One region of the Rahnella sp. NRRL B-41462 genome, then DNA from elsewhere that is predicted to be linked to it. Evidence: predicted binding sites of a transcription regulator. Region 1 holds the regulator's gene; each other region holds the start of a gene.
The links. Region 1 encodes Fur, which represses iron uptake genes when iron is present. Its sites were predicted from a motif close to ATAATAATGAGAACNACTATCAA; they were not measured.

Region 1 (6,035 bases):
ACCCGTCTGCGCCTGAACGTGAAAGACTCCGCACTGGTCAACGACGGACTGGCGAAACGTCTGGGCGCTTCAGGAGTTATCCGTCTGAATAAACAAAGCGTGCAGGTGATTGTCGGTACCCGTGCCGAAATCATTGCCGGTGCGATGCGTACCGCACTGAATGCAGGCCCGATTGCTGCGGCTACCGTGACTCCGGCTGCGCCACTGTCTGAAATCAAACCTCAGGCAGTGCCAAACAGCGTGAAAACGGTAGTGGAAACCTTAGTGTCTCCGGTTACCGGTGACATTGTGGCGCTGGATCAGGTGCCTGATGAAGCCTTTGCCAGCAAAGCGGTGGGTGATGGTGTTGCCATCCGTCCTACCGATAAAATCGTTGTGTCGCCGGCTGCGGGCACGGTGGTGAAAATCTTCAATACCAATCATGCGTTCTGCCTGGAAACGATTTCCGGTGCTGAAATCGTGGTGCATATGGGGATTGATACTGTTGCACTGAACGGCCAGGGCTTTACCCGCCTGGTTGAAGAAGGGGCAACAGTCACAGCCGGTCAGCCTGTACTGGAACTGGATCTGGATTATCTGAATGCCAATGCGCGCTCAATGATCAGCCCGGTAGTCGTCAGCAATATTGATGATTATACCGGTGTGACGTCACTGGCCAGCGGTTCAGTGGTTGCCGGTCAAACGAAACTGTTCGATATCCAGGGCAAATAACCCTGCGGATGATGTAACAGGTCGACGTAGTGACAGCGGGAAGAGAGCGATCTCTTCCCGTTTTTTATTGTCTGAGGACAGAGGCACCAGAGATAACCACGATTTAATGCAACTAACGGTTGTTTCCCGGCGTGGCTTGTTGGAACATAAGCGGTTATCCGTAGAGTCAATGTTGCGTAGAGGAATTGCACAATGAGTGAGGCTGAAGCCCGCCCAACAAATTTTATCCGTCAGATTATTGATGAAGATCTGGCGACCGGGAAGCACAATACCGTTCACACCCGTTTCCCACCTGAGCCTAATGGTTATCTGCACATCGGTCATGCGAAATCTATCTGCCTGAATTTCGGCATCGCGCAAGACTATCAGGGCCAGTGTAATCTGCGTTTTGACGATACCAACCCGGCAAAAGAAGACATCGAATTCGTTGAGTCAATCAAACGCGACGTTCAGTGGTTAGGTTTCGACTGGAGCGGCGATATTCATTACTCCTCGGACTATTTTGATCAACTGCATGCTTATGCGCTTGAACTGATCAACAAAGGTCTGGCGTATGTTGATGAACTGTCTCCTGACCAGATCCGTGAATATCGCGGCTCCCTGACGTCGCCGGGTAAAAACAGCCCGTACCGCGATCGCACCGTGGAAGAGAACATTGCGTTATTTGAAAAAATGCGTAACGGTGAGTTCGCCGAAGGCGCTGCGTGTCTGCGTGCAAAAATCGATATGGCCTCGCCATTCTTTGTCATGCGTGATCCGGTTCTGTACCGTATTAAATTCGCAGAACATCACCAGACCGGTAAAAAATGGTGCATCTATCCGATGTACGATTTCACCCACTGCATTTCCGATGCGCTGGAAGGGATCACCCATTCGCTGTGTACGCTGGAATTCCAGGATAACCGTCGTCTGTACGACTGGGTTCTGGATAATATTTCTATTCCATGTCACCCGCGTCAGTACGAATTCTCCCGTCTGAATCTCGAATACTCCATCATGTCCAAGCGCAAGCTGAACCTGCTGGTGACCGAGAAGATTGTTGAAGGCTGGGATGACCCGCGCATGCCGACCGTTTCAGGTCTGCGTCGCCGGGGCTATACCGCGGCGTCTATCCGTGAATTCTGCCGTCGTATCGGCGTTACCAAGCAGGATAACAACGTTGAAATGATGGCGCTGGAATCTTGCATCCGTGACGATCTCAACGAGAACGCACCGCGCGCCATGGCGGTTATCAATCCGGTTAAAGTGATCATTGAAAACTTTACCGGTGATGATGTGCAGATGGTGAAGATGCCGAATCATCCGGGCAAACCGGAAATGGGCACCCGCGAAGTGCCGTTTACCCGTGAGATTTACATCGATCAGGCTGATTTCCGCGAAGAAGCCAACAAGCAGTACAAACGTCTGGTGTTGGGCAAAGAAGTGCGCCTGCGTAATGCGTATGTGATCAAAGCAGAACGTATCGAGAAAGACGAGGAAGGGAATATCACCACTATCTTCTGTTCTTACGATATCGACACGCTGAGCAAAGATCCTGCCGATGGCCGCAAGGTGAAAGGCGTGATCCACTGGGTGTCCGCGTCTGAAGGTAAACCGGCTGAGTTCCGCCTGTATGACCGTCTGTTCAGCGTCGCAAACCCGGGCCAGGCGGAAGACTTCCTGACCACCATCAACCCGGATTCCCTGGTGATTTCCCACGGTTTCGTGGAGCCATCACTGGTGGCTGCACAGGCTGAAATCAGCCTGCAGTTTGAGCGTGAAGGTTACTTCTGTGCCGACAATCGCTACTCAAGTGCTGAACATCTGGTGTTTAACCGTACCGTTGGCCTGCGTGATACCTGGGAAAGCAAACCCGTCGCGTAAGCCCTCAGTATGAGGTAATAAAAACGCAGTTCAGGCTGCGTTTTTTTTCGCCTGTTATTCTTGTCAGAGATGCCTTTTGTTTTTCGTCGCGAATTAATGTATTTCCTATGCTTACTTTTAAAACGTTGTGCCACAGCCGTTCATATTGCTGAAACGTTTAAACTGTAAGATGATTTTGTTTAATCGTATGTTTTAATTATATATTATTATAGTCCATTGCTTTAATCCTTTCCTGCATACCTCTGTAATGCTTTTTCATCTTTATGTGCACTTTGTCATATTTCGATAATTAATGATTAATTACTCATTGATAATTCGCGTCGCGAAAAATACTCTTGATGTTGATTTAACCGGTTACGCCTCTGGCGACCGCTTTTTATACCCGTTTGGGTTTTGCTCGTTTTTTTAGTCAACATGAGGAATCTCTATGCACAAGCGCCGTAACAGGGGCAGGGGATCGGCTTACCTGAAACCTGCCATGTATTCTCTCGCCGGCACCTTACTGGGTGGCGGAATGATGTTTTCACAAGAGACCAAAGCAGCCGGTTTTATTGATGATTCCACACTGACCGGCGGTGTGTACTACTGGCAGCGTGAACGTGACCGCAAGGACATGGATCCGGCGAGTGACCACTACAAAGACTATACAACCAACCTTTCGCATTCTACCGCTAACCTGAACCTCGATTTTTCTTCCGGCTATGCCTGGGACATGTTTGGTATTGATATCGCAGCCTTTACGGCGATTGAAATGGCTGAGAGCAGCGAGAGCGGCCATCCCAACGAAATCGCCTTTTCTAACAGCAACCGCGCCTACGACGAAGATTACTCCGGGGATAAAAGTGGGGTCAGTCTTTATAAGGCAGCCGGTAAATTCAAATATGGCGGATTCTGGGGGCACGCAGGGTATATTCAGCCTACCGGACAGACGCTGATCGCACCGCACTGGAGCTTTATGCCGGGTACGTATCGCGGTGCGGAAGCCGGTTATAAACACGATTTCGGTGACCCGGGTGAACTGAGTTTCTCCTATATGTGGGCTGATGAATATAAATCGCCGTGGCATCTGGAAATGGATGATTTCCGCCAGAATGACAAGAAAACCGGCGTTTCTTATATTCATTCGCTCGGTGCGAAATATGATTTTAAAAATGACTTCGTACTGGAAGGCGCATTTGGCCAGGCTGAAAGTTATGTCGATCAGTACTTTGCTAAGGCCTCGTACAAAATGGATCTGCTGGGCAATCCGCTGACCACCAGCTATCAGTTCTATGGTGCAGAAGACCGCATCAGTGACAAGAATGATCCGAACAGTCTGTATGACGGTCTGGCATGGTTGCAGGCACTGACCTTTGGCTATACCACCGGGCAGTTTAACTGGCGTCTGGAAGGGACGATGGTGAAAGCGGAAGGGAATCAGGGCTACTTCCTGCAGCGCATGACCCCGACTTATTCTTCCTCAAACGGCCGTCTTGATGTGTGGTGGGACAACCGCTCGGACTTCAACGCCAACGGTGAAAAAGCAGTATATGCCGGCGTGCTTTATGATCTGGCGAAATGGGACCTGCCGGGGTTCGCGGTCGGTGGTTCGTACGTCTATGCGTGGGATGCCAAACCGAGCACCAACGCCGCTTATGACCAGAGCCAGCGTCTGAAAGAAAGCGCATGGAGCCTGGATGCGCTGTACACCATTCAGGAAGGGCGCGCCAAAGGGACGTTGTTCAAACTGCATTACACCCAGTACGACAACCATTCGGACATACCGAGCTGGGGCGGCGGTTACGGCAACATTTTCCAGGATGAAAAAGACGTGAAATTCATCGTTATCGCTCCATTTACTATTTTCTGAGGTCGCTATGTCGATGAATAAATTACTGATGATCATGGTTTCGGCTGTTTTGCTGGCCGGTTGTGCACCCACCGCCGATCAGGCACAAATATCCCAAACGCGGGAAGATTACCGTGCCTGTATCAATACGTCAGAAGGCAATCCGGACAAACTGGCATCCTGCGAGGTGTTACTGAATAAACTGAAACAGGAAAAAGCCCACCAGCAATTTGCGGAACAAGAAACGGTACGTGTGTTGGATTACCAGCGATGTCTGACGGCGCGTAAAACTGGCGACGGTCAGGCATATGCTGCTGATTGCGGGAAAATCTGGCAGGAAATAAAAACGAACAATTCACCTAAGTCGTGAATCTCAGCAGCGAAACATACCCCGGCTTGCCGGGGTTTTTTATGCCTGCTATCCGGGCTCAATCTGCGTCGATATCAGACATAAAAAAACCGCTTTTCAGCGGTTAATTTAGTCAAAGCCTGTGCAGATTACTGCGCAGGTTTATCGTTGTGCAAAGAGTCATCTTCGCGGCAATCGCCTGCTTCACAGTGACCGTACAAATACAGGCTGTGGTTGGTGAGCTTGATACCGTGTTTCTTAGCAATCTCACGCTGACGACCTTCAATATATTCGTCACGGAATTCGATCACACGACCGCAATCCAGACAGATCAGGTGGTCATGGTGATGTTGCTGGGTCAGTTCGAATACGGACTTGCCGCCTTCGAAGTTATGACGGGTGACAATACCGGCGTCGTCAAACTGGTTCAGAACGCGGTAAACCGTCGCCAGGCCAATTTCTTCACCCATATCAATCAGTTGCTTGTAAAGATCTTCCGCACTAACGTGATGACCTTCCGGCGCTTGCAGCACTTCCAGGATTTTGAGGCGCGGAAGCGTGACTTTTAAGCCGGCTTTCTTCAGTGCGGTGTTGTTGTCAGTCATGCGGATTCAGTCCTGTTACTATGTGCTAATCAAGTTGAGGCATGCAGCCTGTGGCATCGGCGGCACAAAATTATTCGTTTAGTCTCTTCGTTTAACGCAATGTGCCAATTCTCGTCAACGACAGCCTGTTAATAAAGATCACAAATTGCCGGTCACATTTGGAATGCAACGACTTGATCAATAGAAAAAACAGAGGAACTCAGTGTACCTTGATACGACCGAAAGTTACAATTTTGTAGCAGTTAAATTGTTAATTTCAGTAATAGTTTGGCCCTTCAATTGTAGAATAAATCCTCAGGGCCAACAGGGTTTTTAGCCAATAATTTCAGAAAGGCTAAGTTCTTCTGTGATCTGTTTCACCCAGGCATCAACACGTTCGCTGGTCAGTTCGGGCTGACGATCTTCGTCAATTGCCAGTCCTATGAAGTGCTTATCATCCGCCAGGCCTTTAGATGCTTCAAAGTGGTAACCTTCGGTAGGCCAATGTCCGACAATCACTGCGCCGCGTGGCTCAATGATATCGCGCACGGTGCCCAGCGCATCGCAGAAATATTCGGCGTAGTCTTCCTGGTCACCGCAACCAAACAGTGCCACCAGCTTACCTTCGAAATCTATCTCTTCCAGCGTTGGGAAAAAGTCGTCCCAGTCACACTGCGCTTCACCGTAATACCAGGTTGGA
Region 2 (6,035 bases), on a different contig from region 1:
CATGAATTCATCGCTCAATGTGTTGAATATGAAGTTTATTTTTTCACCGCGAGGTGTAACATTATCTTTTGCTAACAATAAAAACGGACAGGGATGAGAGATGAACGCAGTACAGATAAGAACAATAGAAATCCGAAAAATCACCGCCGGGACTGTCTATAAATTGGTGTCTGTCGGCATGCTGTTTGCAGCCTTACCTGTGGGTTTGCTGATGGGAATTATGGGGGCTTTTGGGTATGACGTGATTTTACTGAATGGCGAATACGTCTATGGCATTACAGCGTTTATCACCGCGCCGGTCCTTGCCTGCTTAATGTCACAAGTGTTCACGCTATTCTTTGGAACATTTATTTGCCTGGGATTGTGGATTTACTCACGTATTAAACGGATGAATATCAGGATAGTAGAAGATTCAAATACCTGATAAAGCAAGAGCAGGATGATGACAGAAGACGAACTGGATAAAGCCATTCACAAAGCTAATGAAAGGGAACGTTATCTCTGGCGGTACGCTCGCTGGTTTATCAAAATCTTGTGGTTTGGCTTGTTTATGGCTTTCCTTGCGCAATTAATACAACGTTATTTTCAGTGCTAACGTGTTTCTGATTTTGCCTGATGAGAAAGTCAAAGCCCCGGTTAATTATCGGGGCTTATTGTTTTATGCATTACTGAAAACGTAGCCGCGGAGTTACTTCTTCAGCCCTACGCCCAGCCGTCCGTTAGCGTTGAGATCTCGTTCAAGGAATCGGCCTGTCCAGTTTGCTTCATAGTTTTCGCGGGGGAAATCCACTGGTGAAGCGCCTGTCTTCAGCGCTTCGTGTACCTTACGGGCATAAGCGACATTCTTTTCGCACAGCGGCGCGGCTGGAATGTACATCACATTTCCCCATCCTTGCTGATCTTCAACCGGCGCGACGGAATGAATGACGTCACAATGCCACCATACCGAGTCGCCCGCCTGAAGTTCCGGAATACTGCACAGGCCTTTAATCAGATGCGGATGCCATTTTTCTGAAACAGGTAAAACGCGGCCAGGCGCAACGCCACAGAGTTCATCTTCCGGCACATCATCAAGCAGCGGACGCAGCAGCACATACGCCATCGCCTCAGGCACCGGAACGACGTGCAGCAAGCCCTGTCCGGTTTGCATATCAGATAGCGCAGTCCAGCCCTGGAATGTCCGGAACGCTGAGCATTTCGTCGTGTTTTCCACATCGTATTCATTGACGTCGGGTCTGAAAGCCGCATCCCATGGATCGTATTCCTCAAAACGGTTGGTGAAAATCTTGCGGAAGACTTTCTGATACGCCGGTAACAGCCAGCGTTCTAACGCGCCGGAATCGGTATGCGCGCCCAGCCCCTTAGAAGTGGTGCCCGGAAGACGCCTGCGGATCCTGTCCGGATAGATAATATTTACGTCAGGATTAAACCATGCGCCCTGATGGTCCCCGAACTTCCAGAGACGGTTTAAAAATGACTGAACCGTGCCGATTTCCTGGCTCTGTCTGGCTTCCATTTGCGCGTGAGACCAGTAGATCGGATAAGTTTCAGGCCGGGAAGCTTCCAGCGATCCGAAGAAGTTATCACCCGGCCCGCGGTAGACCTCATCGAAATGGTTGGCATCGAGGTAATGCAGCATGGATTTATCCATCGCCAGCGCGTCATCGCGGTCAAATGTCTGACGGACCACCAGACAGCCGCGGCGTTTCACCTGAGCAATTTGCGCATCAGAAACCCGGCCTTCCGCCAGCGCTGCCCAGCTGATTTGTGGCCATGCAGTCCCGTTCGCTGCCTCCTCCGCCCGTGCTGCGGCGATCTCCGTTTCAATTTTTTCGCATACCTGACGGAAGAGTCCTTCAACATCGCTAATCTGTGCGCGGAGTTGTTTTTTCATCTCGATAATATTCTTTTTATAATCAACAGGTAATGTCGTTGACGTAAATCTGTTATCCATAAAACCTCCGGCAGGTTGCTGAAATGATTATTTCGTACGAATATTAAATTACTTTCATTCGAAATTTTAAATGAATGTAGCAAAACTGTTATCTGAAAAGCCGGCGTTGGATCACGATTTTCACAACAGGGAGGATTTACCGGAAATCCGGATAAGGGCGGGGGAGTGTCGGATTCAGAAAACAAAAAAGGCACGCGTGTGCGTGCCTTGCCAATCTTCCTGCTTAACGCAGAAGAAAACGTGAAATTACTTCGCTTTACCCTGGTTTGCTACGGCCGCTGCTTTCGCTGCGATTTCGTCGGCATTACCCAGATAGTAACGTTTGATTGGTTTGTAGTTTTCGTCAAACTCGTAAACCAGTGGAACACCGGTAGGGATGTTCAGTTCCAGAATTTCTTCTTCGCTCAGGTCGTCGAGATATTTAACCAGTGCGCGCAGGGAATTACCGTGTGCCGCGATGATGACTCGCTCGCCGCTGGCGATGCGTGGTTTGATCACTTCAGTCCAGTAAGGGATGACGCGTTCGATGGTCAGCGCCAGGCTTTCTGTCGTTGGCAGTTCTGCCGCAGTCAGTTTAGCGTAACGTGGGTCGTGGCCAGGGAAACGTTCGTCAGCGCGATCCAGTTCTGGTGGCGTCACAGCAAAACCACGACGCCATTGTTTAACTTGCTCGTCACCGTATTTCTGTGCAGTTTCTGCTTTATCCAGACCCTGCAACGCACCGTAATGACGTTCGTTCAGTTTCCAGGATTTCTCAACTGGCAGCCATGGCTGGTTCAGTTCGTCCAAAACGCTCCACAGTGTGTGGATGGCACGTTTCAGCACAGAGGTGTATGCAAAATCGAATTGGAAGCCTTCGTCTTTCAGCAGCTGACCAGCAGCTTTTGCTTCGGTGCGGCCCTTATCGGACAGTTCAACATCATGCCAACCGGTAAAGCGGTTTTCTTTGTTCCACTCACTCTCACCGTGTCTTACCAGCACCAGCTTGGTTACAGCCATAGCTAAACTCCTCAGTTAACTCAATTTTCAATGATAACAGTTATCATTATAGGGTCTGGGCATCCCACTCAGCAATCTGAAACTTCCTCAGGAAATCTTTGCGGGACGCTGTTTGTATTAAACATAACGAATTTGCTGCGACGATGTAAAACAAAACGCGCAGAAGGTCACCCTGACAGCGCGTTTTGTACAAGCAGGTCAGCGTGATCAGCTGGCTTTTTTCAGGCAGGTACTCATGAAGGATTTACGCGCATCGCCTTTCAGATTTTGCTTCGCGGCATCGGCATTACAGGTTTTCATTTTCATCTGCTGAGGATTCATTTTATCGTCAGTTTTAGCCTCTGCTTTCAGACAATTGCTCATGAATTTTTTACGTTCATCCCCTTTCAGGGACTGCGTAGTGGCCTGCTGATTACAATCGGTCATTTTTTGGCGTTGCTCAGTCTGAGCAGGAGAAGGGACTTTCACCGGGTCCGCCGCCAGAGCGGAACCCGCCGCGCACAGCGTTGCCAGCAGGGATAGCACAACAGGTAAACGCATATCAAAACTCCTTAATAAACGTCCTTTTATGCAGGACACCCTCTGAGTTTAGATGTTTAGCTGAGAAAGTGCGGAAGCAGATGCGCAGTCAGTCACAAATTCGAAGAAGTTTGGGAAAAGGACAGAGCCTGGAAGCCCTGTCCTGAACGAATTACAACGCGAAGAACTGATACGTCGTCGAGGATTTATACGTCTGACCCGGTTTGACCCAGCAGCTCGGTTGCGGCCAGGTGGCGTGATTCGGGCTGTCCGGCAGAAATTCGCTTTCCAGCGCGACACCGCTGTAACTGGCGTATTCACCGCCGCTGCGGTTCGGTGTTCCGCCCAGGAAATTACCGCTGTAGAGTTGCACGGCGGGCGCAGACGTAAACATTGTCATTTTGACTTTGCCGTCGGCAGACCACAAATGCGCTGCCGGATTGCTGCCGCTGTTGCAGGTGCGGTTGAGCAGATAGGCGTGGTCATAGCCTTTCACGCGTTGCTGGTCGCGGTCGGTGAGGAAATCTTTCGCCAGCGTTTTGGCTGCGTTGAAATTCATGCCGGTGTTTTCAACCGGGGTCGGATCCGCACAGGGAATGCCATCGCTGTCGACCGGCAGGAAACGGTCCGCAAACAGTTGCAGCTTGTGCTGGCGCGCATCGGTGCCTTCGCCGTCGAGATTGAAATAGGCATGATTGGTCAGATTGACCGGGCATAGCTTATCAACCGTCGCTTCGTAACGGATTTCCAGACGGTTATCGTCAGTCAGCTGGTAATGCACTTTCGCCGTCATGTTGCCCGGATAACCCTGATCGCCGTCGGCCGAAAATAGCTGGAACGTCAGCTTCTGCGCGGTCTGTTCGAGAATAGTCCAGCGACGCGCATGGAAACCTTCCGGCCCGCCGTGAAGCTGATGCACGCCCTGATTGGCGACCACCAGATGCGGTTTGCCGTCGATATCAAACTGCGAGCGGGCGATACGGTTGGCGTAACGTCCGACGGTCGCGCCCAGATACGCGCTCTGGTTCATGTATTCCTGCGGCGACTGGCAGCCCAGCAGCAGTTCACGCGTGGAGCCATCCGTCAGCGGCAGGGTAAAGGATAACCAGGTCGCGCCCCAGTCCATGAATGTGGCGGTGGCACCTGCCGCATTCTGTAGCGTAACCTGTTCAAACGGCTGGCCATCGGGCGCCAGCTGCGTGTTTTCAGGTTTTAACATATGCCTGCTCCTTGGGAAGCTGTGCAAACGTAGAAGGTTTCTTTCAGACCGCTGTGCGCGTGATATTGCTGTTCAACGGCATGACGGACTTTCTCCACCATGTCTTCCGGCACCAGCGCCACGATGCAACCGCCAAAGCCGCCGCCGGTCATGCGCACGCCGCCTTTATCGCCAATCACTTCTTTAACGATTTCCACCAGCTTATCGATTTGCGGCACGGTGATTTCAAAATCATCACGCATTGAGGCGTGAGATTCTGCCATCAGTTCGCCCATACGTTTCAGGTCGCCACTGGCCAGCGCATCAGCTGCTGCCAGCGTACGGTCATTTTCTGTGATGACGTGACGTGCACGGCGGGCAACGACCGGATCCAGCTCATCCTGAATGGAGAAGAACAGGGCAGGGTCAACGTCACGCAGCGCTTTTACGCCAAAGAAGCGTGCCGCCACTTCGCACTGTTCGCGACGGGCATTGTATTCGCTGTCCACCAGACCGCGTTTCACGTTGGAGTTGATAATGACCACCGCGGCGTTTTTCGGCATGGACACTGCACGGGTTTCCAGCGAGCGACAGTCGATCAGCAGTGAATGATTTTCTTTGCCCAGCGCAGAAATAAGCTGATCCATAATGCCGCAGTTACAGCCGACAAACTGGTTCTCCGCTTCCTGACCGTTCAGTGCCAGCGCAACGCCGTCCAGCGGCAGATCGTACAATGATTTCAGCGCCTGACCGACCGCCACTTCCAGCGATGCGGATGAACTCAGGCCTGCACCCTGTGGCACATTGCCGCTGATCACCATGTCCGCGCCGGAGAAATCTTTGTTACGCAGCATCAGATGCTTCACCACGCCACGCACGTAGTTGGCCCACGGGTGCGCATCGCTGTGCAAAATAGGCTCGTCGAGCGAGAAGCTGTCTTCGTCGTTATCGAAATCGGCGGCGATCACGCGGATGGTGCGGTCATTACGCTGTGCACAGGCAATCACTGTTTCATAATCGATGGCGCATGGCAGCACGAAACCGTCGTTGTAATCGGTATGTTCGCCGATCAGATTTACGCGGCCCGGTGCTTTGATGGTAATGGTGGCAGGGTAGCCGAATTTATCGGCAAAGATTTCCAGGGTTTTGGTCTTCAGTTTCATTATTTTTCTCCGGCCTCACGATAATGGACATCACTCACCGCCCGCAGACGCTCAGCGGCTTGTTCCGCTGTCAGGTCGCGTTGGGTCTCAGCCAGCATTTCGTAGCCGACCATAAATTTGCGCACCGTGGCTGAACGCAGCAACGGCGGATAGAAATGTGCGTGCAACTGCCAGTGTTCGTTGTCGTCTTCGGTAAATGGCG
Region 3 (6,035 bases), on a different contig from region 1:
CAATCGCCAGCATCACTGCCAGCGTTAACAACAAGATTAATGCATCCATAACAGGCTCCGGTCAGGCGTCAGAATTGCCCAGCATCACCACAGGCCGCTGATGTTGCGGGCCGGCAATGATCTGCTCAATGATGAATAACAACGTCAGTGCAGAACCTATAGGTAGCGGCAGATAGGTCTGTCCGGCGGTCAGCAGCGGGAATTCCGCCACCGGCTGTTGCCAGAGTTCACTGCACAATTGCAGGCTGTACCAGAAAATAAACACGCTGATGGCCAGCATCATCAGGTCAGCCAACAGGGCAGAGAATTTTTTCAGCGCAGGTGGCAGGCGGTCAGTGACCATCGCAACGACGATGTGTGAACCAGCGCGGTAACTGACAGCGGCTCCGATAAAGGTGAACGTCACCATGCACATAATCGCGATCGGCTCCGGCCACGACAGGGCGCTGTTCATCACGTAACGGGCAAAGATCCCAACCGGGATCACCGCCACCATCAGCAGCAACGCGATGCCCGCGATCCACATCGCGCAGCGGTAAAGAATGTCCATCAGGGTGTGATAACTCGAAACCATAAATCCCCCGGCGAAAGATCAGAAAGAAGCAGCCCGCAGGCTGCCGGTGTCAGGGTTTACTTCACGTCAGCGATTTGCTGCATCAGATCCTGATGGTCTTTGCCGAATTCATCGCGCACGGATTGCGTGGCTTTGACATACGTCGCGGGGTCAATCTCATAGAATTTCACGCCGCCCGCTTTCATCGTGGCGAGGGCTTTCTCGTTATAGGCTTTCCACAGTTCGCGCTGTTCGTCCTGTGCTTCTTTCGCCAGTTTGAGGATTAACTGCTGGTCTTCCGGTTTCAGTTTGTCCCATTTCACTTTTGAATACAGGAACAGCTCCGGGATGATGAAATGGCGGCTGTAGGTGTAGTTTTTCACTACCGGCAGGTAGTTATGGGCGACAAAGGTTGGCGGGTTGTTTTCGGTGCCGTCAATGACGCCGGTCTGCATGCCGCTGAACACTTCACTGACGCCCATCGCCACCGGATTGGCACCCATCGCTTTCAGCGTTGCCAGCGCAATCGGACTGCCCTGTACGCGGATTTTCATGCCGTGCAAATCTTCCGGTTTCACCACCGGTTTTTTGGTGATCAGGTTACGCGTCCCGCCATCCATCCAGCCGAGAAAAACCAGTCGCGAATTCGGATTGTTGGTGATTTTATCGCCGATTTCTTTACCGATCTGACCGTCGAGCACTTTGTGCATATGGTCTTCGTCGCGGAAAATATAGGGCAGGGTGAAGACATTAATTTCTGGCAAAATCGAAGCAACCGGCGTCATCGACACACGGATGATATCCAGCGCACCGAGCTGCGCCTGTTCAATTTCCTGCTTTTCATCTCCCAGCACGCCGCCCGGAAACGTTTTAATTTCGAGGCGTCCGTCTGTTTGCTTTTGCAGTTTTTCGCCCATGTGCTGGACGGCGACCACGTTGGGATAGCCTTGCGGATGCACGTCGGCGGCTTTCAGCGTTTGTGCTGACACGCCATGCGTAAATAAGAGGGTCGCGGAACTCAGGCAAAGGCTGAGAAGTGCTTTTTGCATTTTCATCAGTTTGTCTCCAGGGTACTCGGTAAGGGAAAGATAAATGTGAACAAGTATCGAACAGGACGGGCGCAGAGGCGTTGCCGGTTCATTTTGAAAAATGTCTGAATAAGCTTTTAAATGATAGGGATGCATGACGTGCCGGTGTGAGGTCTTCGCCAGTGAATGCACTTTATCCTATTTTTTGTTGTGCGGTATTTGAGCGTTATCACAAACTCGTAACAAATGTAAAAAGCTGTTGCTTAATATTTAAAACGTTGTTTTAACTTGAGTAATGAAGCTCAGATGATTGATTTACTGTGTGATTTTTTTTGAAAGTGTGACGGAGGTTAAATTGTTCAACCTTTGTACAAACAGGAAAAACCTTGTCATCTGTCAATGACACGTCGGGCGGCAGGCGGGACAATGTAAATAATAATGAGAACGACTATCAATTAGGCCTTTTTCTTTGATATCATTCGGCGTTATTCATTCCTTCTACACACTGATTCTGGCTGGAGGCGACGCGTGAAAACGGCTCGCAATAAGATGAAAGAGGCGACCTCATTACTGATGTCGTTAATGTTGGTTGCTGGTCTGAGCGGCAACGCGATGGCTGCACCTGCGACGCCGGCGGGACAAGCCGTCAATTCTGCAGCAACTCAACCTGCAACGGCTGACGCACCGGCGACCGGTGACGCAACGCCAGCTCCGGTGATGCAACCCGCGCCAGCAGAGACGGCACCCGTGATCCCAACCGATTTGTCTGTTATGGGCATGTACCATCACGCTGATGTGGTGGTGAAGACCGTCATGATCGGTCTGCTGCTGGCTTCTGTGGTCACCTGGGCATTGTTATTTAGCAAGGGTGCGGAAGTCTTCACGGGCAAACGCCGTATGCGCCGTGAATTTGATGCGTTGTCCTCCGTTCGTACGCTGGACGAAGCCGCCGAGCAGGCTGAAAGTTTCGCTGCCAGCAGCATCAGCGCGCAGATGATACGCGATGCGCAGAACGAGCTGGAACTGTCTGCCGGATCGACTGACAACAACGGCATTAAAGAGCGTACCGGTTTTCGCCTTGAGCGCCGCGTCAGCGCCGCGGGTCGTTACATGGGCCGTGGCAACGGTATTCTGGCGACCATCGGAGCAATCTCTCCCTTCGTCGGCCTGTTCGGTACCGTATGGGGCATCATGAACAGCTTCATCGGTATCGCACAGACGCAGACTACCAATCTGGCGGTCGTCGCACCGGGTATCGCCGAAGCCTTACTGGCCACGGCTGTGGGTCTGGTTGCAGCCATCCCTGCGGTGGTCATCTACAATATTTTCGCCCGTACCATCACCTCTTACCGTCATCAGGTAGGCGATGTGGCGGCGCAGATTATCCTGTTACAGGGCCGTGATTTGGATCTGGCTGCCAGCGAAGGCAATGCGCCACGCGGTCAGACAGGTCAGTTACGCGTAGGGTAAGAACAGATTATGGCTATTCGGTTAAACGACGATATCGACGAAAGTGGTGAAATGCATGACATCAACGTCACGCCTTTTATCGACGTCATGCTGGTATTGCTGATCATCTTCATGGTGGCGGCACCGCTGGCCACCGTTGATGTGCGGGTGGATTTACCGGCTTCGACGGCAAAACAGCAGCCGCGTCCGGAGAAACCGATTTTCCTGTCGGTGAAAGCTGACAAGCAACTGTTCCTCGGCGACACGCCCGTGAACAGCGATAATATGACCGCGATGCTGGATCAGCGTACTCAGGGTAACAAGCAGAGTACGATTTTCTTCCGCGCGGACAAAAGTGTCGATTACGAAACGCTGATGAGCGTGATGGATAACTTGCGTAAAGCCGGTTACCTGAAAGTCGGGCTGGTGGGTGCAGAACAAACCGGTGCCGCTGCGGCGCAGTAAGTTGTGAATCAAATCAGACGCACAAAAAAGGCCAGCATTGCTGGCCTTTCGTTTATCTGATTTGATGTTATTTAATACATATAAATATATTCTAAGGTTTTATGCATATATTTTAAATGTTTTGAATAGCTTCTGAAGCAGATAATAGATTGAACTATGCATTTTCTCTATTAAACTAAATTAATCAATTCTTCCTTATATAAATAATAGGGAGTATAGGACTATATTATATAGTTTGAGAAACTGTTCATGGTGTTTTTCAGTCCGATAAGGTGGTTCTTGAGTAGTTCTGTTTCTCTCGTATGAAATACTAGCGCTGTTGATTGCGGTAACACGGGGTACTTTCCCGTGATGCAATGTCTAGGTGATACTGTTCTCAGCAAGTTTCCATTTTTTTCATGAGCAAAAAGAATGATAAGCATATCTACAGGTGACATTAAAAGACGTCCATCATTACCAACACAATGAATGTTCAGTAGGTATTTATTAGTTAGTGAGTTTATATCATATTCTTTGATAGTATTAAGGTCTTTAAATTTAGAGTCAAGGATTAATGTAAATGGTCGACCCCATTTTTTTGAGTAAATTTTAACAATGAAGTCTGGGCAGTAATGATGTTTCCCATATCTACTTGAACCATAGGTATTACTTGTATCAATGAAATCACCAGGTTGACTACTAGAACTATATGGATATATTTTGGCCTCGTATAACAACTCAATCTGATATTCATTACTAGAAAATAAAAAATGGTTATTGATAACCCCAGAAGGTCTTTCTTTATCTACACCACCGAAAGGTAAGTCTTCCGCATGATAGCGGTAGTTTTGCATGCTAACATTTACTTCAAAAACTTCCTGAATTATTTTATGTAATATCAGAAGGGAAGTTAGTTCATATATAATGGAAAGGTTCTTAAGGCCTAGAAGCATTTTGTTATTGTTGAATTTTGGTGCGTGAGATTTGTAATATTTTTCAATATGCTGGAATGCATTTCTATAGTGTGTTTTTTTTGCAACATACGATGTGATTTTAGGAAGGAATACACCTCTTACTTTGGAAGGGATAATCTTTAAATATATTTTTCTAAGACCTCTAACTCTATTTATTAGCTTCTCAATTTCTTTTATCTTAACATCGAGTGCTATTCTTGAAAATTTAGACATAGTATGGTCAAAGCGGACATATTCGGTATCAAAAATGCTGGCTTCAATAAAATTATTGATTTTATATTCATTTATTAGATCAAATAAAAATAATTCTGACTGCATTAAAAACGTATTGATCACTCTATTTTCAAAAACATCTGTATCTTTAGTGATAATCTCTTTAGGCTGTTTTTCAAAGTAATATCCTCTGTTATTGAAGTAAATGTTTACATCATTATGAGAGGCAGGGGAAAGTTTATCTAAATTTGTTAATGCCCAATAAATGGAATCAGGTCCAGTAGGTTGACCTTGCTCTGATAGAGTCATATCTGAATTTAGAATATACTTGTTATCTCTAGAAAAATTAATAATAGAATCACTAAAAAAATCAGCTGCATTACTAATTGCATCTAATTTGTTAAATTTATAACCTTCAGTCCCTGAAAGATCAGCGCCATTTTTGCTACGAGAGAAGCAAATAGCAACTGCATCTACTAAATTATCGGTCAAAAAGCCTAACATTTCATTAGCCATATTAGCATTTTCTTTTCTTGCTAGTATATCAAATGTTGCAGTTACAGCTGAATCATATTCATTATCAAAAAATAATGTCACCTCACTTTCACCAAAAAAATTATAAAAGTATTTCGATTTATGCGAAGTTATAGGTTCGCTAGATGTAAAGGTGAATTCATTATTAGTTATGTTTTCGGCAATCATTAATAATGGTATATCACCCACAACAATCGTTGGTGCCCCTTTCGTAGAAAATTCTTCAGAGCTCAGCCGAACCGTAAAAAGCAATCGGTCAACCTCTCTAATTTGAATTCTATCACCCTGATTAATATCAAAGCAGACCGAATTATCTAATTCGTTTATATAAACTTGCCACTGAATCATAAGTTATTCCCGTAGCTATGCATATTTTGATTACCATGACTCAAAATTCTTTTTAGCATCTTTTGAGACTTATCCATTTCATCTGGTAATGTGAGTAACAGTGCCTCAAGTCTCTTACCGAAATTTTGTCCATAGCCATTTAATAGTGGGATTATATGTTGGCTCACCGCGTAATCTAGAGCCAAATGGCGACTTTCCATTGACATCAATGGCCCTGCGACATTGTAATATGCTCTTATTGCTTTAATTTTCCTATAGGAAATAATTACGGGCATGCCATACTCAGAGCGGTCATCTCGTAAGATTAAAATTATTGATTGAAGGGTTTTCTCAATGTCTGGTGGAACTTCCAAACTGCTTGGACTGAAAATTTCAATAAACTTTCTACCACTCATAGCTTCAGGATTGAATTCAGAAATAATTTCAGAACCAAGAATGCTCAAATCATAATTCAATTCAAAATCATCAAAACTGATAATAGCAGCTCGATCA
Region 4 (6,035 bases), on a different contig from region 1:
CGGACACCACGCCATTCTTCGCCTGCGCGGTGGCATTTGAGGGTACAGAGGCCTTCACGCCTTCGCCAATGATGACACGCACGGAACCACCGTGATCCAGCGATTTCAGCGGTTCGGAATGTACCCAGGCATTGAGTTTCTTCTGGTCATAGACCACAGAATAATTGAGTTTCGTCCCGGTTTTGGCTTTCCCTTCGGTCAGGCCAAGCGAAATCTGTTTTTCGAAACTGGCGACATCCACCGGTGCGTTGAATTTAACGTTAAAAATCGCGCTGCGTTTTTGGGGATCCTGCGGGTCCTGATAATACTCGGCCTGACCCAACTGATAACTGAAAGCCGGGGCAGAAAATTCATAGCGAGTTTTCGCCAGTTTAATTTGTGGCGCAAGCAGCACATCAGGGGTGAAGTTCACATCATATTTGTTGCCCATCGGCAGCGGATTTTTAGGCGTGAACACTAAGGTGTAACCACTTACCCATTTCCATTCACCTTCCGTGGCAGGTTTCAGGGAAATCCCTTTTTCGACCACTTTGCCCACTTCCGTCACGGGCGCGGCAGAATGACGGAAACTGAAAATGACTTGCTGCGGTGCAGGCTTTTGCGCGGCGTAATTGACGGACTCGGGGCCGCTGACGCTGACGCTGGTGTTCTGATAAACCATTGGTGCAGGTTCTATCGGCTGCGGGCGATTGAGCCACCAGTGCCAGCCGTAAACGCCAGCACCTGCGGCGCACAGCAAAACCAGAATCGCCAGACTGATGGCTTTCGGGTATTTATCTACGCCATTTTCCATCCGCGTAAAGCTGCGCTTCAGCCAGCCGGAAGTGGCCGTCCACCAGGCAGGTGCCCGCCAGTCAATATTCCCGACCAGCGGTTTGAAGACACGACCCAGCAGGCCCAGAATAAAAGCCAGCACGCGGAAAACACCTTTTATCAATGTAAAAGGCAGACGAAGTAAGAATTTTAATAAATCCATTTGTTGCTGTACCCCTAATCCCTGTGAACCATCGCCAGAAGTGATATTTTTATGCGAATCAGGACTTTTATTAAATTCAACGCATTGCGCCGCAGGATAATGATTATTCGCCTAAAAAGCCATCAGATAAAGCGTAGCAGCAACCGGGAGTTTCCGGCTGATTTCTGCGCTGCCAGCGACACGATTGTGTGAAACAATAGCGCGAGGATTTTGCGCAAAGCGACAGGTGACATGAAGACGAAACTGATTACCCGTGAAGGCTACGACAAGCTCAAAACTGAACTGGATTTCCTGTGGCGCGATGAACGCCCCGAAGTGACCAAAAAGGTCACCTGGGCTGCAAGCCTGGGCGACCGCAGTGAAAATGCCGATTACCAGTACAATAAGAAACGGCTGCGTGAAATCGACCGCCGCATCCGCTATCTGACCAAATGCATGGAACAGCTGCGCATCGTCGATTATTCACCGCAACAGGACGGCAAAGTGTTCTTTGGTGCCTGGGTGGAAGTCGAAAATGACGACGGCGACATCAAGCGTTTCCGCATTGTCGGATATGACGAAATTTTTGGCCGCAAAGACTACATTTCTATCGACTCGCCGATGGCGCGCGCGCTGTTGAAAAAAGAAGTCGGCGACAGTCTGGTGGTCACCACGCCGGTTGGCGACGCGACCTGGTACGTCAATGAGATTGACTACGGGAAATGATCAGCTAACTCTCAAAACACGCAGGCGGACAGCCTGATGACTGGCATTTTATGTCTTCAAACCGTATAACTGTGCCCTGCTTTTTAAACGAAAAAAACTGATATCAGACCTATGAATGATCAACTGAGCCGCATTATCGCAAGTGAATTGCAGGTTCGCCCGGAGCAGGTTGCTTCCGTGGTGCGTCTGCTGGATGAAGGTAATACCGTGCCGTTTATTGCGCGGTATCGTAAGGAAGTCACCGGTGGGTTGGACGATACCCAACTGCGTCAGTTGGACACCCGTCTGGGTTATCTGCGGGAGCTGGAAGACCGTCGCCAGACCATCCTCAAATCTATCGAAGAACAGGGCAAACTCAGCGACGACCTGGCAAATGCCATTAATACCACGCTGAGCAAAACCGAGCTGGAAGACCTTTACCTGCCGTTCAAACCCAAGCGCCGCACGCGCGGACAAATCGCTATCGAAGCCGGTCTGGAGCCGCTGGCCGAATTGCTGTGGAACGATCCGCAAAACGAGCCGGACGCTGCTGCCGCAAAATTCATTGATGCCGATAAAGGCGTGGCCGACACCAAAGCTGCCCTTGATGGCGCACGTTACATTCTGATGGAGCGTTTCGCTGAAGATGCCGCGCTGCTGGCGAAAGTCCGCGATTACCTGTGGAAAAACGCCCATCTGACGTCCCGTATGGTGGAAGGTAAAGAGCAGGAAGGCGCGAAATTCCGCGACTATTTCGACCATCACGAACCGATTTCTCAGGTGCCTTCGCACCGCGCGCTGGCGATGTTCCGCGGCCGCAACGAAGGTATCTTACAACTGGCGCTGAATGCCGATCCGCAGCATGACGAGCCGCCAAAAGAAAGCTATGCCGAACAACTGATCATCGACCATCTGGGCCTGCGCCTGAACAACGCGCCTGCTGACGTCTGGCGTCGTGCCGTGGTCAACTGGACATGGCGTATCAAAGTGCTGCTGCACCTCGAAACCGAGCTGATGGGCACCGTGCGCGAACGCGCCGAAGATGAAGCGATCAACGTTTTTGCCCGCAACATGCACGATTTGCTGATGGCCGCCCCCGCCGGTATGCGCGCCACTATGGGTCTCGATCCGGGTTTACGTACCGGTGTAAAAGTCGCCGTTGTGGATAACACCGGCAAACTGGTGGATATCGATACGGTTTATCCCCATACCGGTCAGGCAGCAAAAGCCGCACAACAGGTTGCCGCGCTGTGCATCAAACATAATGTCGAACTGGTGGCGATCGGTAATGGCACCGCGTCCCGCGAGACCGAGCGCTTCTTCCTTGAGCTGCAAAAACAGTTCCCGGCGGTAAAAGCGCAGAAAGTGATTGTCAGTGAAGCCGGTGCATCGGTGTATTCCGCCTCCGAACTGGCGGCGCTGGAATTCCCGGATCTGGATGTTTCTATTCGCGGCGCAGTCTCTATCGCCCGTCGATTACAGGATCCGCTGGCGGAGCTGGTGAAAATCGACCCGAAATCCATCGGTGTTGGTCAGTATCAGCACGACGTCAGCCAGTCTCAGCTGGCGAAAAAACTCGATACCGTGGTCGAAGACTGCGTGAACGCCGTGGGTGTTGATCTCAATACCGCATCCGTTCCCCTGCTGACCCGCGTGGCCGGTCTGACACGCATGATGGCGCAGAATATCGTTAACTGGCGCGACGAAAACGGTCAGTTCCGTAACCGCGAACAGTTGCTGAAAGTCAGCCGTCTGGGGCCAAAAGCCTTTGAGCAATGCGCGGGCTTCCTGCGTATCAACCACGGCGACAACCCGCTTGATGCCTCGACAGTTCACCCGGAAACCTATCCGGTAGTGGAACGCATTCTGGCGGCGACACAGCTGGCGCTGAAAGAACTGATGGGCGATTCCAATGTGCTGCGTGGCCTGAAAGCCAGCGAATTCACCGATGAGCAGTTCGGTGTGCCGACGGTCACCGACATTATCAAAGAGCTGGAAAAACCGGGGCACGATCCGCGTCCAGAGTTTAAAACCGCGACCTTTGCCGAGGGCGTTGAAACCATGAACGACCTGATGCCGGGCATGATCCTCGAAGGCTCTGTCACTAACGTCACCAACTTTGGTGCGTTCGTCGATATTGGTGTCCATCAGGACGGCCTGGTTCACATCTCGTCACTGGCGAACAAATTCGTCGAAGATCCCCACACAGTGGTGAAAGCCGGCGACATCGTCAAAGTCAAAGTGATGGAAGTCGATCTGCAACGCAAACGTATCGCGCTGACCATGCGACTGGACGAGCAACCGGGCGAAGCACCCGCGCGCCGTTCTTCCGCGCCAGCGTCAGATTCACGAGACAATCAGAAACGCCACGCGCCAAACAAACCGTCGGGCCGCAATGCCGCGCCAGCAGGCAATAACGCGATGGCCGATGCTCTGGCCGCCGCGCTCGGCAAAAAACGTTAATTCTTCGTTTTTCCCCGCCACACCAAAGCCGCTGATATCCAGCGGCTTTTTTTATGTATCTTTTTTCGACACTTTTTAAACTCTGTCTTAATGAATCAATCACTGAGGTAAATCAATAAATCGGCCATCCGGCAGGCATACGATAGCGACGCGGTGGAGATTCCCGTGAAGAGGCACCCCCTCTTTTCTTTTGTCTCTATACGCGTACTAATTATGATAACTATTCTCGTTTGTACTTCTTTGCGTATTCAATACGCCGTCAGCCACAGGCTGACAATTTCGCACCATGGACAATTTCTGAGCAATATTTCGCAGTTAAGTGAGATCACCGGGCACGGAAGCGCGGCGTAACCTTTGTCACGCTGCCCCCAAAATGCCTGAATGCTTCGCGAGGAACTATGCAACTTCAATCAAAACGTGCTTATAAAATTACCGGCTTTTCACACGAAATCAGCCCGGCTTACCGGCAGAAACTGTTGTCACTCGGGATGTTACCGGGGTCATTTTTCAACATTATCCGCGTTGCGCCGATGGGTGATCCGGTACAAATCGAAACCCGCCGTACCAGCCTCGTCGTCCGCAGAAAAGACCTCGATCTCCTCCAGCTCGAGATGATGGCCTGATCCCAACATCAGGCCTTTGACAGTTCATTTTTCGCGGCGGCCCCGGGCTTGCATGTTTACCTTTTCTGACACGTAGATTTTATCGAATGAAACCATTAACGATCGGCCTGATTGGTAACCCAAACTCAGGTAAGACCACGCTTTTCAATCAGTTAACCGGTTCACGCCAGCGTGTCGGTAACTGGGCAGGCGTGACCGTCGAGCGCAAAGAAGGTCAGTTTGCCACCGCAGCGCACCAGATTACGCTGGTGGATTTACCGGGCACCTATTCCCTGACCACCATTTCCGAGCAAACTTCGCTCGATGAACAAATTGCCTGCCATTACATTCTGAGCGGCGACGCGGATCTGATGATCAACGTCGTCGATGCCTCAAACCTCGAGCGCAATTTATACCTGACACTGCAACTGCTGGAACTGGGCGTGCCATGCATCGTGGCGCTGAACATGCTGGATATCGCCAAAATCCAGAACATCAATATTGATATCCCTGCGCTGTCTGCTCGTCTGGGTTGCCCGGTGGTGGCGCTGGTTTCTACCCGTGCCAGCGGCATCAAAGAACTGAAAGCCGCCATCGACGAATTGCCACAAGTGGCTGTGCTGGAACGTGTGCAATATCATCCGGTTTTACAACAGGAAGTCGATATCCTGGCCGCCGAAATGCCGCCAGCCATGGCGCTGCAACAACGCCGCTGGCTGGCACTGCAAATTCTTGAAGGGGATATTTATAGCCAGACGCACGCAGGCAACGCACAGGCATTATTGCCGCAGGTAAGAGCCCGGCTGGCTGAGCAGAAACTGGACGATCCGGCACTGCTGATCGCCGATGCGCGTTATCAGAGCATCGCGGCGCTTTGCGCAGAGATCAGCAACTCCCACCTTACGGCGCCGAATAAACTGACGCAGGTGCTCGATCGCGTGATCCTCAACCGCTTTCTGGGCGTACCGATTTTCCTGCTGGTGATGTATCTGATGTTCGTGCTGGCCATCAACATCGGTGGTGCGCTGCAGCCGATTTTCGATATCGGCTCCGCCGCGATTTTCATTCAGGGCATGCAGTGGATTGGCTTTACCCTGCATTTCCCGCAATGGCTGACCATTTTTCTGGCACAGGGGCTGGGTGGCGGTATCAATACCGTGCTGCCGCTGGTGCCACAAATCGGCATGATGTATCTGTTTCTGTCGTTCCTTGAAGACTCCGGTTATATGGCACGTGCCGCGTTCGTCATGGACAGGCTGATGCAGTCGCTCGGCCTGCCGGGTAAATCCTTCGTGCCACTGATTGTCGGT

Region 2: gpmA (2,3-diphosphoglycerate-dependent phosphoglycerate mutase) is a predicted target of Fur. The motif match lies at 2,984-3,006, and genes of this name have one in related genera.
Region 3: exbB (tol-pal system-associated acyl-CoA thioesterase) is a predicted target of Fur. The motif match lies at 2,014-2,036, and genes of this name have one in related genera.
Region 4: feoA (ferrous iron transporter A) is a predicted target of Fur. The motif match lies at 4,331-4,353, and genes of this name have one in related genera.

Annotation. Positions count from the first base shown of each region.
Region 1 covers NZ_JYDF01000081.1:50,596-56,630, reverse strand. The annotation lists gene nagE (N-acetylglucosamine-specific PTS transporter subunit IIBC) at 1-711, shown strand, start outside; gene glnS (glutamine--tRNA ligase) at 904-2,574, shown strand; gene UC14_RS18525 (OprD family outer membrane porin) at 3,053-4,423, shown strand; gene chiQ (ChiQ/YbfN family lipoprotein) at 4,437-4,772, shown strand; gene fur (ferric iron uptake transcriptional regulator) at 4,901-5,356, opposite strand; gene fldA (flavodoxin FldA) at 5,669-6,035, opposite strand, start outside.
Region 2 covers NZ_JYDF01000117.1:9,214-15,248, reverse strand. The annotation lists gene UC14_RS23105 (hypothetical protein) at 101-424, shown strand; gene UC14_RS23100 (DUF1479 domain-containing protein) at 689-1,954, opposite strand; gene gpmA (2,3-diphosphoglycerate-dependent phosphoglycerate mutase) at 2,201-2,953, opposite strand; gene UC14_RS23090 (PsiF family protein) at 3,161-3,493, opposite strand; gene galM (galactose-1-epimerase) at 3,645-4,691, opposite strand; gene galK (galactokinase) at 4,685-5,833, opposite strand; gene galT (galactose-1-phosphate uridylyltransferase) at 5,833-6,035, opposite strand, start outside.
Region 3 covers NZ_JYDF01000016.1:57,626-63,660, reverse strand. The annotation lists gene UC14_RS05830 (TRAP transporter large permease) at 1-49, opposite strand, end outside; gene UC14_RS05825 (TRAP transporter small permease) at 62-574, opposite strand; gene UC14_RS05820 (TRAP transporter substrate-binding protein) at 631-1,608, opposite strand; gene exbB (tol-pal system-associated acyl-CoA thioesterase) at 2,131-3,051, shown strand; gene exbD (TonB system transport protein ExbD) at 3,061-3,495, shown strand; gene UC14_RS05805 (hypothetical protein) at 3,717-5,543, opposite strand; gene UC14_RS05800 (AAA family ATPase) at 5,540-6,035, opposite strand, start outside.
Region 4 covers NZ_JYDF01000101.1:3,686-9,720, reverse strand. The annotation lists gene UC14_RS21505 (MG2 domain-containing protein) at 1-976, opposite strand, end outside; gene greB (transcription elongation factor GreB) at 1,208-1,681, shown strand; gene UC14_RS21495 (Tex family protein) at 1,793-4,123, shown strand; gene feoA (ferrous iron transporter A) at 4,522-4,746, shown strand; gene feoB (Fe(2+) transporter permease subunit FeoB) at 4,833-6,035, shown strand, end outside.